DNA from 2 places in the Rhizobium sp. TBD182 genome. Region 1 is predicted to be linked to the other one. Evidence: predicted binding sites of a transcription regulator. Region 1 holds the regulator's gene; the other holds the start of a gene.

Region 1 (4,431 bases):
TCGCCCGTGATGCGGTGGCCAAGGTTCTCGGCGTCGCGCCGACGGATAAGGCCGGTCTTCGCGCCGTCAACGTCATGATCTCCGACAGCGTACGCACCCAGTTGCGTGATATCGTCGTCGCCGATCCGTCCGTCATCGGCACCACGCGCAGCGTCACGCTTCTGGCGTCGGGTGATGTCGACAGCGCCTTCAAGGGCCAGGTCGACATGTCGGGGGATGAAGCAAACCGCCGTATCTCGAACCAGCAGCTCGGCTGGATGAACCAGCTCGTGGAAAGCGGACAGCTTGGCAAGCATTTCAATACCGGCATCTTCGTCAACGGCGCTTCGAGCCGTCCGGAAGCCGCGGGTGTTGGCGTTGCGCTGATCGGCTCGTTCTACATGATGCTGATCGTGCTGGTGCTGTCGCTGCCGATCGGTGTTGCGGCCTCCATCTATCTGGAGGAATTTGCCCCCAAGAACCGGTTGACGGACCTTATCGAGGTCAACATCAACAATCTGGCGGCTGTTCCCTCCATTGTTTACGGTCTGCTCGGTCTCTCCGTCTTCATCAACTTCATGGGCTTTCCACGCTCGGCCTCGCTGGTCGGCGGCCTCGTCCTGACGCTGATGACCCTGCCGACGATCATCATCGCCACCCGCGCTGCATTGAAGGCCGTGCCGCCGTCGATCCGCGCCGCCGCACTCGGTCTTGGCGCTTCCAAGATGCAGACGATTTTCCATCACGTCCTGCCGCTGGCAATGCCTGGCATTCTGACCGGCACCATCATCGGTCTCGCCCACGCATTGGGCGAAACGGCGCCGCTGCTTCTGATCGGCATGGTGGCATTCGTCGCGAACTATCCGACAACGCCTATGGATCCGTCCACGGCCCTGCCGGTGCAGATTTACATGTGGGCGAACGAAGCTGAGCGTGCCTTTGTCGAACGGACATCTGGCGCTATCATCATCCTGCTTCTGTTCCTCATTCTCATGAATGTTGGCGCAATCCTGTTGCGTCGCCGCTTTGAGCGGCGCTGGTAGAGGGAGCTAGAGCAATGAACATGTTGTCGGAAGCAGCAGTTGAAAAGGCGCTGGACAAGAAAATGAATGAAGTCTCATACAAGATGATCGGCAAGGATGTTTCGGTTTATTACGGCGAAAAGCGCGCGCTTTACGACGTGAACCTCAATGTCCGCGAAAACACGGTGACTGCACTTATCGGCCCGTCCGGTTGCGGTAAATCCACTTTCCTGCGCACCTTGAACCGCATGAACGACACGATCGACGGTTGCCGGGTCACCGGCAAGATCACGCTCGATACCGACGATATCTACGATCAGCAGATCGACGTCGTGGAACTGCGTGCCCGCGTCGGCATGGTGTTCCAGAAGCCGAACCCGTTTCCGAAGACGATTTATGAGAACATCGCCTACGGCCCGCGTATCCACGGTCTCGCCCGCAACAAGGCGGATATGGACCAGATCGTCGAGCATAGCCTGCAGAAAGCGGGTCTCTGGAACGAGGTGAAGGATCGTTTGCTGGAATCTGGCACGGGCCTCTCCGGTGGCCAGCAGCAGCGTCTGTGCATCGCACGCGCGGTTGCCGTCAGCCCGGAAGTGATCCTGATGGACGAGCCGTGCTCGGCGCTGGATCCGATCGCGACTGCGAAGGTCGAGGAACTGATCCACGAACTGCGCACCAACTACACCATCGTCATCGTCACGCACTCCATGCAGCAGGCGGCGCGCGTTTCCCAGCGTACGGCCATGTTCCATCTTGGTCATCTTGTCGAAGAAAACGAAACCGACAAGATGTTCACCAATCCGGACGACCAGCGCACGCAGGACTACATCATGGGCCGCTTCGGCTGATCCCCGGCCGGTGCTTTATCGTAACCGTACAAGACTGGTGCCTCTGCCGTGCCCCGCTGTTGGGCACGCGCATGCAGGCCAAGCCGGAGGAATAGACCATGACACAGACAACGACCCATTCGCATATCCTGTCTGCCTATGACGACGAACTGAAGTTTCTGACGCGCCGCATCGCCGAAATGGGCGGTCTTGCCGAGCAGATGTGCGGTGACGCCGTGCGCGCACTCGTCAATTCCGATGCTGCGCTTGCGCAGAAAGTCATTTCGGACGATACCATTCTCGACCATGCTGAGCGCGAAATTGGCGACAAGGCGATTGTAACCATCGCCAAGCGTCAGCCGATGGCGGCAGACCTTCGCGAGATCATCGGCACCCTGCGTATCGCAGCCGATCTCGAACGCGTCGGCGATCTTGGCAAGAACACGGCCAAGCGCGTTATCGCTGTCGCCGGCACCGGCGTTCCGCGCAAGCTCGCCCGCGGCATCGAGCATCTGTCCGACCTGGCGCTGGTGCAGCTCAAGGAAGTCCTCGACGTCTATTCCACGCGTTCCGCCGAAAAGGCCAATGCGATCCGTGAACGCGACGAGGAAATCGATGCCATGTACACGTCGCTCTTCCGGGAGCTTCTGACCTACATGATGGAAGACCCGCGCAACATCACCACCTGCACGCATCTTCTGTTCTGCGCCAAGAACATCGAGCGTATCGGCGATCATGCGACGAATATCGCAGAGACGATCTATTACATGACCACCGGCAGCCAGCCGGAGGGCGAGCGTCCGAAGGACGACAGTTCCAACACGCTTGGTTCGGTGACCGAGTAACAGACAAGCAGAAGCTTGCGGAGTTCAGCATATGGTGCCCAAGATTGCAGTTGTGGAAGACGAGGAAGCGTTGAGCGTCCTGCTTCGTTACAATCTCGAGGCTGAGGGATACGACGTCGACACGATACCCCGTGGCGATGAGGCGGAAATCAGGCTGCAGGAGCGCATTCCGGATCTTCTCATCCTGGACTGGATGTTGCCCGGTGTCTCCGGTATCGAACTGTGCCGGCGCTTGAGAATGCGGCCGGAAACAGAACGCCTGCCCATCATCATGCTGACGGCGCGTGGCGAAGAGAGCGAACGGGTTCGCGGTCTCGCTACGGGCGCTGACGATTATGTCGTCAAGCCGTTCTCGACGCCGGAACTCATGGCCCGGGTCAAGGCCATGTTGCGTCGGGCCCGTCCCGAGGTTCTGTCGTCGGTGCTCAAATGCGGCGATATCGAACTGGACCGCGAGACCCATCGCGTTCACCGCAAAAGCCGCGAAGTGCGCCTCGGCCCGACGGAATTCCGCTTGCTGGAATTCCTGATGACGTCGCCGGGTCGGGTGTTTTCCCGCTCGCAATTGCTGGATGGCGTCTGGGGTCACGATATCTATGTCGACGAGCGCACTGTCGATGTGCATGTCGGACGTCTGCGCAAGGCCCTGAATTTCTCGCACATGCAGGATGTCATCCGCACGGTGCGTGGTGCGGGATATTCGATGGAAGCCTGAGCGAAGCGGAACCAGATAGTTTCGCTGGCGAAGTAGTGCACCAAAAAATCAGGAAGCCCGAAATCTGAAACGATTTCGGGCTTTTTCTATATGAGTATCCGCCAAACTCGATGCCATTGTCCGTTTTGACCGGAGAAGATCGGCAGCGCGTTGAAATCCGGATTGAGGGGTCACGCCCAATAGTAAGGGGAAAGGGTGCGGCCTGCCATCAAGCCGCCCAGAAAGCCGCTTTATTTTTGTCATAAAAAAACGGGCCCGAAGGCCCGTAATTTTTGAGTGCTGAATGCGTGCCGCAACACTCAAGCCTTGCGGCGCTCGCTCACCGGCTGGTAGGCGAGTTTCGCATGGAACTTGCAATAGGGCGAAGATTCCAGCGCTTCACAACCGCAGAAATGGAAGTCGTCCTTCAGCGGATCGCCAACCGGCCATTTGCAGGTGCGCTCGGTCAGTTCCGTCAGCGTCAGGCGACGGGAAATCGGCGTGACAACGTTCTTGGAAGGAACGTAATCGAGAACCTGCGCGGTCTCGATATCGATCTCCTCGTGCAGCGCCGTTGCCGCGTTCGAACGGGTGAGGATGCGCGCCGGTGCCGCGTTGACGCGACCTGCGAAAGTCGTCGCACGCGATGCAGGGGCAGCGGTGCGCTTCGGCGCGGAGCGTGCCGAAGTCACTGGACCGCCAGCCTTGACGCGTCCCGGCAGATTGAGACGATGGACCTTGCCTATCACGGCATTACGGCTGACGCCGCCCAGCTGCGCTGCAATCTGGCTGGCGCTAAGGCCCTCGGACCACAATTTCTTGAGCTTTTCGACTCGTTCGTCTGTCCAGTTCATGCCGCTTCTCCGCTTGTCGCGTGTATTTTCGGCAGAATCCCTCTCCGTCTCGCGCGCATGCCGCAAGCGTGGTTTCCGCCTGATTTTCGGTGACTAGTTCCGCCGCAATGCAGTCTAGTAATTAGCGATTAACCTAGTGCCAGCCCGACTCCGTGGCAAGAGTCGCGGGAATCATCTGGAATCGATTTTCCGGTTTTCCCCAACTTG
Region 2 (4,431 bases), 1.1 Mb from region 1:
AAATTCAAATAGGAAAAAACAGCAGCGTTCCGGCACCGCCCGCACCCCTGCCCGTTTCTTCCAGATCCGAGGTTCCGCGATGAACACCATCGCCGATCACGGCATCCGCTTCGGTCGGATCGCCGCAATGCTTCCTGTCAAGAATATCGAAAAGGCCCATGACTTTTATGTCCGTGTGCTGGGCTTCGAAAAGACCTTCGAAAACGGCAACCCTGTCGGTTTCATGATCCTGAAACAAGGTAATGCCGAGTTGCACCTGACATTGCAGTCGACGCACAAACCGGCCCCCTTCAATGTGGCGCATATGCTGGTCAGCGACGCCGACGCGTTGCACGCGCTTTGCAAAAGCCACGGGCTTCGCATCATCAAGAGTCTGCAGGACAAGGATTATGGCCTGCGGGCCTTCGTTTTCGAAGACCCGGATGGCAACCGCATCGATGTGGGGCAGGTCATTTAACAAAATAAGGAAACGGCGCGGCGTGTCCGCGCCGTTGGAGGAAAAGGATGCTTCTTCGCCATCGATATATGGCGAAGCCGCAGCATCCGCACTCCGTCACCCCGAACTAGATTCGGGGTCCAGCAAGCTCCCCCATGCCCTCCTTCGACTACCTGTCCCTGAAACGGTTGGTAATCGGATAACGGCGATCGCGGCCGAAGTTCTTCTTGGTGATCTTCACCCCGGGCGCGGATTGGCGGCGTTTGTATTCGGCGAGATAGAGCAGATGCTCGATCCGGTGCACCGTCGCGATATCATGGCCACGCGCGAGGATTTCCTCGACCGACATTTCCTTTTCCACCAGGCACTCCAGAATATCGTCCAGCACCGGATAGGGCGGCAGCGAATCCTGGTCTGTCTGGTTGGGTCGCAATTCGGCGGATGGCGCCTTGGAGATGATATTGGCGGGGATCACTTCGCCGGACGGCCCGAGCGCGCCCGGCGGCACATGGGAATTGCGCCAGCTGGAGATGGCGTAGACCTGCATCTTGTAGAGGTCCTTGATGGGATTGAAACCGCCATTCATGTCGCCATAAAGCGTCGCATACCCCACCGACATTTCCGACTTGTTGCCTGTTGTCACCACCATTGAGCCGAACTTGTTAGAAACGGCCATGAGAATGGTGCCGCGTGTACGGCTCTGCAGGTTTTCTTCGGTAATGCCTTCTTCCGTGCCTTCGAACATTTCCGAAAGCGCCGACAGGAACCCATCCACCGGTTCGGCAATGGGCACGATATCGTAACGGCAGCCAAGCGCTCTGGCGCAATCGGCTGCGTCCTTCAGCGAATCCTCGGAGGTGTAACGATAGGGCAGCATGATGCAGCGCACCCGCTCTTCGCCCAGCGCATCAACAGCAAGCGCAGCGCAGATCGCCGAATCGATACCGCCGGAAAGGCCGAGAACCACGCTCTTGAAGCCGTTCTTGTTGACGTAATCGCGAAAGCCCAGCATGCAGGCCCGGTAATCCGCCTCCTCGCCTTCAGGGATTTTCGAGAAAGGACCGCTCTCGCAGCGCCAGCCTTCTGCGGTGCGTTTCCAATCGGTAACGGCAAGGGTCGCCTCGAACTGGCTCATCTGGAAGGCAAGGGTCTTGTCGGCATTGAAACCGAAGCTCGCGCCGTCGAAAACCAGCTCGTCCTGCCCGCCAAGCTGATTGGCGAAGACCAGCGGCAAGCCGCTTTCGATTACCTGCTTCAGCGCCACCTGATGGCGCACATCCAGCTTGCCGCGATAATAGGGCGAACCATTCGGCACCAGCAGGATTTCCGCCCCGCTTTCGGCAAGCGTTTCGCACACCCCCATATCGTTCCAGATTTCCTCGCAGATCGGAATGCCGATCCTGACACCGCGGAAATTATAGGGACCGGAGATCGAACCTTCGGCGAAAACGCGTTTTTCATCGAACTCGCCGTAATTCGGCAGGTCGATCTTGTCACGCAGCGCGATGATCTTGCCGCCATCCAGAAGCGCAACCGAATTGTGCCGGCCCGTTTCGCCCTGACGCGGAAAACCGATGACGACGCCCGGCCCGCCATCGGCGGTTTCCGCCGCCAGTTCTTCCACGGCCTTCAGGCACGCTTTCAGAAAAGCCGGCTTCAATACCAGGTCTTCCGGCGGATAGCCGGATATGAACAGCTCGGTCAGAAGCAGGAGATCGGCACCCTGCGTCGCCGCATCGGCCCGTGCTTCGCGCGCCCTGGCGAGATTGCCCGCCACGTCGCCAACAGTCGGATTGAACTGCCCGACGGCAATTCGAAGATGGTTTTTGATGTCGTGTCTGTCGCTCATGGCTTTTCAATACCGCGCCCGTGCCCGCTCCGCAACGCGGCAATTGCATGCCGCACCACCTTGATAGGATGAAGCCGCAACCGGCATTCACGCTAAGGTTATCACCGCACCGGCCACACTCCGCAAAGTTCATGTCGCGTTCATCGCGCTTATGTGACAGTTACATGACAGTTTTGCGACGCCCCGATTCACCTCCCCGAATTGCGCGGTGTTGCCTCGTAATACCGGAGTATGAGTTTGAGAAATTCGGCGCCAAAAACAACGGCTTCCGAAAAGGCTGATTTTGTCTTTTCGCCTGCATGGACGCGGAGCCTTTCCAAGCTTTCGGGTAAGGCCTACACGCTTGCCAATCTGACATTTTCGTCGGTCGTGCTTGTCGTCGCGCTGGAATGGATCGCCCGCGGTTCGCTAGTTGATGTCGGCACCTTCCTCACCTCATCCGCCCGCCCCGGCATGACCACCATCGCCGCCGTGCTGCTGCTGCTCGTAGCGCTGGATTCCATCCTCGGCCGCCGTTACCTGTCGCTCATCGCCGTTGCGCCGCTTTGCGCGCTGACAGGGCTTATTTCCGCGCAGAAACAGACCTATCTCTCCGATCCGCTTTATCCCTCCGACCTGCTGTTCGGCCGGCAGATCCTCGAGCTTCTGCCCACCATGCTGAAAGCCCAGCCGGTGACGGCCGTGCTGGTCGGCCTTGGCCTTTGCGCCACGGTTGCGGCCCTTTCCACCCTGTGGCTGCTGGCGCGGCGTTATTCGCCGGGCTTGAGCTGGCGCGAACGCGCCGCAGGTCTTGTGCTGGCGCTGCCGCTTCTGGCCGGCCTCGCCTCGCTCATGGACTATTCGCATTATTCGTGGGTGCGCGATCGTCTCAACATCATCCCCATGATGTGGGATCAACAGGAGAATTACCGCCATAACGGTTTCCTGATGGCCTTTGCCTTCAATATTCCCATGGCCAACGTCTCGGCGCCGCAGGGTTACGGCGAAAACAGCATCGCAGACCTGACCTCGGAACCCGCCGCCTTTGCCGCCAACACGGGCGATTACCCTGATGTCATCATGTTGATGAGCGAATCGCTGTGGGATCCGACACGGCTTGAAAACTTGAAGCTCTCTGCCGATCCGATGCCCAACATCCGCGCCAAGCAATCCGGCAACGTGTTCTCGCCGGAATTCGGCGGCATGACGGCGAATGTGGAATTCGAGGCGCTGACCGGCTTTTCCAACGCCTTCCTGCCCTATGGCAGCATTCCTTATCAGCAATATATCCGCCGCCCGGTGCCCTCGCTTGCCAGCTTCTTCCGTGGCGAAGGATATTCGGCCATCGCCATGCATCCGTTTCAGGAATGGTTCTGGAACCGCAAGGAAGTCTACAGGAATTTCGGCTTCGAGGAGTTCCGCTCGGAAGAGACATTGCCGCCCATGGAAAAGCGCGGCAACTTCGCCTCCGACGACGCGCTGATGGACCAGATCATGGTGGCCGCGGACGATGCGCGCAACCCGCTCTTCCTCTTCGCCGTCACCCTGCAGGGACACGGACCTTACGAGGCGGGCCGTTATGCCGGCGACACCATCGGCGTAGAGGGCGATCTTTCCGCTTCCGCATCGCAGGCGCTTGGTACCTATGCGCAGGGCGTGGCGGAGGCCGACGACGCCCTTCTGAAGCTGATGCGCTGGGCAAAAAAGCGCGAGCGCGAAACCATCATCGTGCTCTTCGGCGATCACCTGCCGCCGCTTGGCCAGACATTCGTGGAAAGCGGCTACATGCCGGGCATGGTGGCCAGCCGCCGCGCGCCGCTGGAAATCATGAAAAAGGAACACGAGACGCCGCTTGTCGTCTGGTCCTCGAAGACGGGGGTGCGCAAGAATATCGGCACCATCAGCCCGGCGCTGTTGCCCTATCACGTACTGAAAACAGCCGGTTTCTCAGACCCCTTCTATACGGGGACTTTGGGTGAAGTGCAGAATGCGTTTTCCGTCGTCGACCGGCATATGCTGGTGGCAACGGATGGCAAGGCCCTGCCCGACTGGTCGATCTCACCCAATTCCATTCCGGACGTGGTGCGCAATTATCGTCTGCTGCAATTCGACATGATGTTCGGCGAGCAATATGGCCGAGAGCGCTTCTTCCCCGGCTTCAACTGGG

The links. The regulator PhoB, encoded in region 1, activates phosphate uptake and scavenging genes when phosphate is short. The targets are predictions, from matches to a motif close to TGTCATNNANCTGTCAT.
Region 2: a site for PhoB is predicted at 2,439-2,455, ahead of T18_RS01385 (LTA synthase family protein). Genes of this name have one in related genera too.

The regions. Positions count from the first base shown of each region.
Region 1 covers NZ_BDLN01000001.1:1,408,752-1,413,182, reverse strand. Annotated here, with positions in the region: gene pstA (phosphate ABC transporter permease PstA) at 1-1,022, shown strand, start outside; gene pstB (phosphate ABC transporter ATP-binding protein PstB) at 1,037-1,852, shown strand; gene phoU (phosphate signaling complex protein PhoU) at 1,951-2,676, shown strand; gene phoB (phosphate regulon transcriptional regulator PhoB) at 2,708-3,391, shown strand; gene T18_RS07070 (GcrA family cell cycle regulator) at 3,691-4,224, opposite strand.
Region 2 covers NZ_BDLN01000001.1:259,873-264,303, reverse strand. Annotated here, with positions in the region: gene T18_RS01395 (VOC family protein) at 80-457, shown strand; gene T18_RS01390 (NAD+ synthase) at 606-2,285, opposite strand; gene T18_RS01385 (LTA synthase family protein) at 2,517-4,431, shown strand, end outside.